DNA from 3 places in the Kitasatospora sp. NPDC086791 genome. Region 1 is predicted to be linked to each of the others. Evidence: predicted binding sites of a transcription regulator. Region 1 holds the regulator's gene; each other region holds the start of a gene.

Evidence for each region. Region 1 encodes HrcA, which represses chaperone genes, less so after heat shock. Its sites were predicted from a motif close to TTNGCACTCNGNNNNNCNGAGTGCNAA; they were not measured.
Region 2: a site for HrcA is predicted at 1,602-1,628, ahead of groES (co-chaperone GroES). Genes of this name have one in related genera too.
Region 3: a site for HrcA is predicted at 1,486-1,512, ahead of groL (chaperonin GroEL). Genes of this name have one in related genera too.

What each region holds. Positions count from the first base shown of each region.
Region 1 is NZ_JBFBOC010000006.1:17,742-20,997, reverse strand. It holds gene dnaJ (molecular chaperone DnaJ) at 1-1,009, opposite strand, end outside; gene hrcA (heat-inducible transcriptional repressor HrcA) at 1,081-2,115, opposite strand; gene htpX (zinc metalloprotease HtpX) at 2,404-3,256, shown strand, end outside.
Region 2 is NZ_JBFBOC010000005.1:96,992-100,247, reverse strand. It holds gene groL (chaperonin GroEL) at 1-1,039, opposite strand, end outside; gene groES (co-chaperone GroES) at 1,156-1,461, opposite strand; gene AB0Q99_RS10800 (class I SAM-dependent methyltransferase) at 1,767-2,942, shown strand; gene AB0Q99_RS10795 (polysaccharide deacetylase family protein) at 3,039-3,256, opposite strand, start outside.
Region 3 is NZ_JBFBOC010000027.1:74,873-78,128, forward strand. It holds gene thrC (threonine synthase) at 1-172, shown strand, start outside; gene AB0Q99_RS27280 (MoaD/ThiS family protein) at 244-522, shown strand; gene AB0Q99_RS27285 (cold-shock protein) at 1,077-1,280, shown strand; gene groL (chaperonin GroEL) at 1,669-3,256, shown strand, end outside.

The DNA of each region.
Region 1 (3,256 bases):
GCTTGGTGGGCGTCTTCACCTCGACGTGCACTATCAGGTCGCCCCGGCCGCCGCCGCGCAGGTGGGTGATGCCCCGGCCGTGCAGCGGGATCGACTGGCCGGACTGGGTGCCGGGCCGGATGTCGACCTCCTCCAGGCCGTCCAGGGTCTGCAGCGGCACCTGGGTGCCGAGCGAGGCCGCCGTCATCGGGATGGTGACGGTGCAGTGCAGGTCGTCGCCGCGCCGCTGGAAGATGGCGTGGCTGGTCTCGGCGATCTCGACGTACAGGTCGCCGGCCGGGCCGCCGCCGGGGCCGACCTCGCCCTCGCCGGCCAGCTGGATCCGGGTGCCGTTGTCGACGCCGGCCGGGATCTTGACGGTCAGGGTGCGGCGGGCGCGGACCCGGCCGTCGCCGGCGCACTCCGGGCACGGGGTCGGCACGACGGTGCCGAAGCCCTGGCACTGCGGGCAGGGGCGGGAGGTCATGACCTGGCCCAGGAAGGACCGGGTGACCTGGGAGACCTCGCCCTTGCCGCGACACATGTCACAGGTCTGGGCGGAGGTGCCGGGGGCCGCGCCCTCGCCGCTGCAGGTGGTGCAGGTGACGGCGGTGTCGACCTGGAGTTCCTTGGTGGTGCCGAACGCGGCCTCCTCCAGGGTGATCTCCAGCCGGATCATGGCGTCCTGGCCGCGGCGGGTGCGCGACCGCGGTCCGCGCTGGCCGGCCGCGGCGCCGAAGAAGGCGTCCATGATGTCGGAGAAGCCGAAGCCCGCCGCGCCCGCGCCGAAGCCGCCCGCGCCGCCCCCGCCCGGGGACAGCGGGTCCCCGCCGAGGTCGTAGACCTGGCGCTTCTGCGGATCGGAGAGCACCTCGTAGGCGGCGTTGATCTCCTTGAACCGCTCCTGCGTCTTCGGGTCCGGGTTGACGTCCGGGTGCAGTTCGCGTGCCAGGCGCCGGAACGCCTTCTTGATCTCGTCCTGCCCCGCATCCCGTCGGACGCCGAGTACCGCGTAGTAGTCCGTGGCCACCAAATGCTCCGCTTGTTCCGCCTGTAGTAGTGCTGCGACTGGACGCCGTCAGGATGTCCGACGGCTGTTTGCTACGACTCGGCCAGGATCTGGCCCACGTACCGCGCCACCGCCCGCACCGCCCCCATTGTGCCCGGGTAGTCCATCCGGGTCGGACCGATCACACCCAGTTTGGCCACGCTCTCGTCGCCCGAACCGTAACCGACCGAGACGACCGAGGTGGAAATCAGCCCTTCGTAGGCGTTCTCCCGGCCGATCCGGACCGTCATCGCGGCGTCATTGGTCTCACCCAGGAGGCGGAGCAGGATGACCTGCTCCTCCAGGGCCTCCAGCACCGGCTGGATGGTGAGGGGGAAGTCGTGGCCGAAGCGGGTCAGGTTGGCCGTGCCGGCCAGCATGATCCGCTCCTCGTTCTGTTCCGCGAGCGTCTCGAACAGCGTCGCCAGGACCGTGCTGACGGTCGGCCGGTCGGCCTGCTCGAACATCGCCGGAAGCTCCTCCAACAGCCCCGGGACCTCCGGGAGCCTGCGGCCGGCGGCTCTGCTGTTGAGCGCGGTCCGCAGGTCCGCCAGGACCGTCTCGCCGACCGGGCCCGGGCAGTCGACCATCCGCTGCTCGACCCGGCCGGTGTTGGTGATCAGCACCAGCATCACCTTGGCCGGGGCCAGCGCCACCAGCTCGACGTGTCGGACGGTGGAGCGAGTCAGCGACGGGTACTGGACGACCGCGACCTGCCGGGTCAGCTGGGCGAGCAGCCGCACGGTGCGCGCGACCACGTCGTCCAGGTCGACCGCGCCGTCCAGGAAGTGCCGGATCGCCCGGCGCTCGGGGGCGCTCATCGGCTTGATCTCGGCGAGCTTGTCGACGAAGAGGCGGTACCCCTTGTCGGTCGGGATGCGGCCGGCACTGGTGTGCGGCTGGTGGATGTAGCCCTCCTCCTCCAGCGCCGCCATGTCGTTGCGGACCGTCGCCGGCGAGACCCCGAGGTTGTGCCGCTCCACCAGGGCCTTGGAGCCGACCGGCTCCTCGGTGCCCACGTAGTCCTGCACGATCGCGCGGAGCACGGCGAGCTTGCGGTCGTCCAGCTGGCGGACCTCTCCGGCCATGGGGCACGCACCTCCGTCTTCGCACGTTGTCCGTCTGTGTCCCTGCTGCTGCGGGCCGCTCCGGGAGGCCCCGACCCTGGCACTCTGAACGCACGAGTGCCAGAACCGTACCTGCCAGTGTAAGGCCCGGGTCCTACGGCAGGAACGGCCGGACCGGGGTGATCCTGCCCGCAGTTCCGGGTACGGCCCACGGGGCGGGAAGCGTTCACCGGTTCCCGGCGCGCGGGTGGTGCCCAACGGCCGTCCGGGTGGCAGCATCGGAAGCGACGGCGAATGGAGGAGCAAGCGATGTCGAGCTCGGGCCAGCACACCCGTTTCGCACCCGACCGCGGCCTGACCGGCCGCATGGTCGCCACGATGTTCGTGATCGGGCTGCTGTACGTCGGTTTCACCGGCCTGCTGATCGCGCTGCTGCGCGGCGCCTGGCCGCTGATCGTGCTGATCTCCGGCGGGCTGTTCGTGGCCCAGTTCTGGTTCAGCGACAAGATCACCGAACGGGCCATGGGAGCCCACCAGGTGTCCCCGGAGGAGTTCCCCCAACTGCACGGCACGATCGACCGGCTCTGCGCCCTGGCCGACATGCCCAAACCCCGCGTGGCGGTCGCCGACAACGACATGCCGAACGCCTTCGCGACCGGCCGCAACCCGCAGAACGCGGTGGTCTGCGTGACCACCGGCCTGCTGCGCCGGCTGGAGCCGGAGGAACTGGAGGGCGTCCTCGCGCACGAGCTGTCCCACGTCGCCCACCGGGACGTCGCGGTGATGACGATCGCCGGCTTCCTCGGCGTGCTCGCCGGCGCGATGACCCGGATCGCCGTGTACGGCGGGTTCATGGGCGGCGGCCGCAACAGCAACGACCAGAACGCGGCCATCCTGGCGCTGATCATCCCGCTGGTCTCGATGGTGGTCTACGCGATCAGCTTCCTGCTCACCCGGCTGCTCTCCCGCTACCGCGAACTGGCCGCCGACCGCGCCGCCGCCCAGCTCACCGGCCGGCCCAGCGCGCTCGCCTCGGCCCTCACCAAGGTGACCGGGCAGATCTCCGCCATCCCCACCGAGGACCTGCGCAAGGCGCAGCCCTACAACGCCTTCTACTTCGCGCCCGCGCTGAGCGCCCGGGAGACCGCCTCGCAGCTGTTCT
Region 2 (3,256 bases), on a different contig from region 1:
CGACGCGGCCGGCCACGGCCTCGGCGTCACCGGCACCGTCGACGACGGTGGTCTCGTCCTTGGTGATGGTCACACGGCGGGCGGTGCCCAGCACGTCCAGACCGACCTGGTCGAGCTTGAGGCCGACCTCCTCGGAGATGACCGTGCCGCCGGTCAGGGTGGCCAGGTCGCCGAGGATCGCCTTGCGGCGGTCGCCGAAGCCCGGGGCCTTGACGGCGACGGCGTTGAAGGTGCCGCGGATCTTGTTCACGACCAGGGTCGACAGCGCCTCGCCGTCGACGTCCTCGGCGATGATCAGCAGCGGCTTGGAGGCACCGCCCTGCAGGATCTTCTCCAGCAGCGGCAGCAGCTCCTGGATGGAGGAGATCTTGCCCTGGTTGATCAGGATGTACGGGTCCTCCAGGACCGCCTCCTGCCGCTCCGCGTCGGTGACGAAGTACGGCGACAGGTAGCCCTTGTCGAACTGCATGCCCTCGGTGAAGTCCAGCTCCACGCCGAAGGTGTTCGACTCCTCGACGGTGATGACGCCGTCCTTGCCGACCTTGTCGATCGCCTCGGCGATCAGCTCGCCGACCTGGGTGTCCTGGGCGGAGAGGGACGCGACGGCGGCGACGTCGTCCTTGCCCTCGATCTCGCGGGCCACGGACAGCAGGTGCTCGGAGACGGCGGCGACGGCCTTGTCGATGCCCTTCTTCAGGGCGGCCGGGCCGGCACCGGCGGCGACGTTGCGCAGACCCTCGTTGACCAGGGCCTGGGCCAGCACGGTGGCGGTGGTGGTGCCGTCACCCGCGACGTCGTTGGTCTTGGTGGCGACCTCCTTGACGAGCTGCGCGCCAAGGTTCTCGTACGGGTCGTCCAGCTCGACCTCACGGGCGATGGTGACACCGTCGTTGGTGATGGTCGGGGCGCCGAACTTCTTGTCGATGACGACGTTGCGGCCCTTGGGGCCGATGGTCACCTTGACGGTGTCGGCCAGCTTGTTGACACCGCGCTCCAGCGAGCGGCGGGCGTCCTCGTCGAACTGCAGGATCTTCGCCATGTTCCCTATTCCCTCGGGGCTGCGGCCGGCCGACCGGCCGCCGAACTACGTGAACCAACAACCACGCCCCGGGCCCCTGTCACTTGGGACACGGATCCGGGGCGGGTCGGAACGACTTACTTCTCGATGATGGCGAGAACGTCGCGGGCCGAGAGGACGAGGTACTCCTCGCCCTGGTACTTCACCTCGGTGCCGCCGTACTTCGAGTACAGGACGATGTCACCGACGGCGACGTCGAGCGGCAGACGCTGGCCGTCCTCGAAGCGGCCCGGGCCGACGGCCAGGACGACGCCCTCCTGGGGCTTCTCCTTGGCGGTGTCCGGGATAACCAGGCCGGAGGCCGTGGTGGTCTCGGCGTCGAGCGGCTGGACCACGATGCGGTCCTCGAGCGGCTTGATGGCAACCTTGCTGCTGGTGGTCACGTCCGAGCTCCCCTTCGGAGATTACGGGGTTTTCTAACGGGTAGGGCGAGCCTGCGGGTCTGCCGTCGCGGGGGTCAGACACGCGTCTTCGCGTTAGCACTCCCCCGGTGGGGAGTGCCAAGGACGACCATAGGGCCGTGTTAGCACTCAGTCAACCAGAGTGCCAACGACGCGCCCCGGAAGTCCCCAACGACGGATCAGGATCCGTACACGTGTGCGCCCCGTTCGACCGCGGCGGCGCCCCGCCCGCCGCTGGGCCGGGCCGTGGCGGGCCGCCCCGGCCGCCGACCCGCGAGAATGACCTCGTGGACACCGAGAACCTCCAGCCCCTGCTGACGCCCGAGGGCCAGGCCCTGCTCGCCGAGCTGCGCGAGTTCACCCCCGAGGAGGAGCTGGCGCTGGCCACCCGCCTGCGGCGGGAGCACCCGGCGGAGCTGGTGTCGGCGGCCTTCGGGCAGGCGCGGCTGCGGCAGCGGGCGCGGGCGAAGTTCGGGGCGGACGCCGACCTGATGTACTTCACGCCCAACGGCGTCGAGCAGTCCACCCGGCGCAGCGTGGCCGAGTGGCGGGCGCGGCGGTTCGCCGAGCTGGGCGTGCGGCGGCTGGCGGACCTGTGCTGCGGCATCGGCGGGGACGTGCTGGCGCTGGCCCGGGCGGGCATCGAGGTACTGGCCGTCGACAAGGACCCGGCGGCCTGCGCCGCCACCGCCGCGAACGCCGCCGCGCTGGGCCTGGCCGGACTGGTCGAGGTGCGCTGCGCGGACGTCGCCGAGGTGGACGTCACCGGCTACGACGCGGTGTTCACCGACCCGGCCCGACGGACCTCGCGCGGCCGGGTGTTCGACCCCGAGGCGTACGCCCCGCCGCTGTCCTGGGCGGTCGAGGCCGGCCGGCGGACCCCGATCGGGGCGCTGAAGGTCGCCCCGGGCATTCCGCACGAGGCCGTCCCGGCGGACGCCGAGGCCGAGTGGGTCTCGGACCACGGCGACGTCAAGGAGGCGGTGCTCTGGTTCGGCACCGGGGCCACCCGCCCGCACCGCGCCACGCTGCTGCCGCAGGGCGCCAGCCTGACCGGCGGCGACCTGCCCGACCCGCCGGCCGGCCCGGTCGGGCGCTACCTGTACGAGCCGGACGGCGCGGTGATCCGGGCCCACCTGGTGGCCGAGGTGGCCGAGCAGGTCGGCGGCCGGCTGATCGACCCGAAGATCGCGTACCTGACCTCGGACGCGCTGGTCGCCACCCCGTACGCGCACGCCTTCGAGCTCACCGACGTGCTGCCCTTCCACATCAAGAAGCTGAAGGCACTGCTGCGCGAGCGCGCGGTCGGCACGGTGGTGATCAAGAAGCGCGGGATGGCGATCACCCCGGAGGAGCTGCGCCGTCAGCTCAAGCCCTCCGGGCCGAACACCGTCACGGTGATCCTCAGCCGCACCGACCACGGCCCGCTGATGATGCTGGGGCAGCCGGTCCGGGCCTCCTAGCCGCGGCCGCGGACCGAGGCGCCGTCAGGAGGCGGGGCACCGTCAGGAGGCGGGGCACCGTCAGGAGGCGGGGCACCGTCAGGAGGCGGGGCACCGTCAGGAGGCGGGGGCCTGGATGTAGTCCTCCAGCCGGGCCACCGAGAAGCCCTGCTCCTGGATCCGGGCCAGCAGGTCGCCGAACATCTGGGTCATCGTGGCGCCCTTGAGCTCCTTGGGGCCGCGGAAGTGCGCCAGGATGATGTCGCCGGGCTTCAGCTTCTTGTCCCCCGCCTGGTACTGCATGTCGTGGATCTGCATCGACTCGCGCCAGAGCA
Region 3 (3,256 bases), on a different contig from region 1:
CGTGCTGAAGAAGCTGGTCGAGACCGGGCAGCTGGATCCGGCCAAGGAGACCGTCGCGATCAACACCGGCGACGGCCTGAAGACCCTGGACGCCGTCTCCGACGCCGGGATGACCGCCGTCATCCGCCCGACGCTGGACTCGTTCCGCGCCGCCGGCCTCGTGTCCGCCTGAACCTCCCCCGCCCCGCACGGCCCGCACCGCAAGGGCCCCACCCCGCAAGGCCCGACCCCGCAAGGAGAGCCATGAGCGCCAACGTCCGCATCCCCACCATCCTGCGCACCTACACCGGCGGCGCCGCCGAGGTGACCGCCGAGGGCGCCACCCTGGCCGAGGTCATCGCCGACCTGGAGAAGAACCACGCGGGCATCGCCGCCCGCCTGCTGGACGACACCGGCAAGCTGCGCCGCTTCGTCAACGTCTACGTGAACGACGACGACGTGCGCTTCGCCGACGGCCTGGCGACCGAGATCAAGGACGGCGCCGGCGTCTCGATCATCCCGGCGGTGGCCGGCGGCTGCTGATCCGCCCGCCATTCGGTTGCTCGCCCCGCCATTCGGCCGCCCGTCCGTACGGAATTCCGTTCTCCGTATGCGCGGGCGGCCGGTTGCATTCCGGCTGGAATATTTCCGGGTCGAGTCGGAGTAGAGTGTCGCTCGGTTGGGAACAGGGGTTCCCTCTCGACCGCCCGCGCCGTTCTGCCGGGGCGCGTCCGGCCGGTGAGACCGGCCCGTGAAACATGTCAGGCCGATGTCAGAATTACCTCGGGGATTTGGGTAATTCGTCCGCTATGCCCGGCGTGAAATGCCGATATCTTCCCGATTCGGCCCGTCCTGTCCCTTGATCGGGCGGCGGAATTGACGGCGGCTGACCCTGTTGCAGAGGGCTTCGGTCCGGATACATTCAGCGGCGGTCGACGCAATCACCCGCTCACCGGAAGCCGTCCGGCGTCCCGCGCGGAGGGTTGCGGCGTGCACGGCTGCGCCCAGGGGGGGTTCCCCGGGCCGGCCTTCAAACCAACCCGGGCCCGCGACCTGCGGGCACGTGAAGGGCCAGCACAGCACTAGGGGAGTTCGGAATGGCTCAGGGCACCGTCAAGTGGTTCAACGCGGAGAAGGGCTACGGCTTCATCGCGGTCGACGGTGGTGCGGACGTCTTCGTCCACTACAGCGCGATCCAGATGGACGGCTACCGCACCCTCGAGGAGGGCCAGCGGGTCGAGTTCGAGATTTCCCAGGGACAGAAGGGCCCGCAGGCGGACATGGTTCGCGCGGCGGTCTGACCCCTTCCGACTCCAGGAGCTCGGCGCGGCCCACGGCTGGTGACCGCTCGCTTCTCGACGGGCCCGCACGACACGCGTCGTGCGGGCCCGTCGGCGTTCCCGGACGGGCCCGTCGGGGTTCTCGAACGGGCTCGCCGGCGTTCCCGGACGGGCTCGCCGGTGCTCCCGTGCGGGCTCAGCGGCGGCTCGCGGGTTGGCGATTGGGCTTGCACTCGACCACCCGGAGTGCTAATCATTGGCGTTAGCACTCACAGCGTGAGAGTGACAGCGGACCGGGTCGGTGAGGCCCCCGGGAGCGGTAGGGGAAAGGACCCCCGCACACCAGGGCCGTCCGTCGCGGGCACCCCTTGGTCCGAGCAGTCGACCGTGTCCCGGAGGACCACTTCTGATGGCCAAGATCATCGCCTTTGATGAGGAAGCTCGCCGCGGCCTTGAGCGTGGCATGAACCAGCTCGCCGACGCAGTGAAGGTCACGCTCGGCCCCAAGGGTCGCAACGTCGTGCTGGAGAAGAAGTGGGGCGCCCCCACGATCACCAACGACGGTGTCTCCATCGCCAAGGAGATCGAGCTCGAGGACCCGTACGAGAAGATCGGTGCGGAGCTCGTCAAGGAGGTCGCCAAGAAGACGGACGACGTCGCGGGTGACGGCACCACCACCGCCACCGTGCTCGCCCAGGCCCTGGTTCGCGAGGGTCTGCGCAACGTCGCCGCCGGCGCCAACCCGATGGCCCTGAAGCGCGGCATCGAGAAGGCCGTCGCCGCCGTCTCCGACCAGCTGCTGGCCCAGGCCAAGGACGTGGAGACCAAGGAGCAGATCGCCTCCACCGCCTCCATCTCCGCCGCCGACACCCAGATCGGCGAGCTGATCGCCGAGGCCATGGACAAGGTCGGCAAGGAAGGCGTCATCACCGTCGAGGAGAGCAACACCTTCGGTCTGGAGCTGGAGCTCACCGAGGGCATGCGCTTCGACAAGGGCTACATCTCGGCCTACTTCGCCACCGACCTGGAGCGGATGGAGGCGACCTTCGAGGACCCCTACATCCTCATCGCCAACTCCAAGATCGGCTCGGTCAAGGACCTGCTCCCGCTGCTGGAGAAGGTCATGCAGAGCGGCAAGCCGCTCGTCATCATCGCCGAGGACGTCGAGGGCGAGGCCCTGTCGACCCTGGTCGTGAACAAGATCCGCGGCACCTTCAAGTCCGTCGCCGTCAAGGCCCCGGGCTTCGGCGACCGCCGCAAGGCCATGCTCGGCGACATCGCCATCCTCACCGGTGGCACCGTGATCTCCGAGGAGGTCGGCCTCAAGCTGGAGAACGCCGGCATCGACCTGCTGGGCACCGCCCGCAAGGTGGTCATCACCAAGGACGAGACCACCATCGTCGACGGTGGCGGCGAGAGCGACCAGGTCGCCGGCCGGGTGAACCAGATCCGCGCCGAGATCGAGAACAGCGACTCGGACTACGACCGCGAGAAGCTCCAGGAGCGCCTCGCCAAGCTGGCCGGCGGCGTGGCCGTCATCAAGGCCGGCGCGGCCACCGAGGTGGAGCTCAAGGAGCGCAAGCACCGCATCGAGGACGCCGTCCGCAACGCCAAGGCCGCCGTCGAGGAGGGCATCGTCGCCGGTGGTGGCGTCGCGCTGCTGCAGGCCGGTGTCGCCTTCGACAAGCTGGAGCTGGAGGGCGACGAGGCCACCGGTGCCAACATCGTCAAGGTCGCGCTGGAGGCCCCGATCAAGCAGATCGCGACCAACGCCGGCCTGGAGGGTGGCGTCGTGGTGGAGAAGGTGCGCAACCTCCCCGCCGGTCACGGCCTGAACGCCGCCACCAACGAGTACGTCGACCTGGTCGCCGCGGGCATCATCGACCCGGCCAAGGTCACCCGCTCCGCGCTGCAGAACGCCGCCTCCATCGCGGCGCTGTTCCTCACCACCGAGGCCGTCATCGCCGACAAGCCGGAGAAGGCCGCCGCGGCCGCCG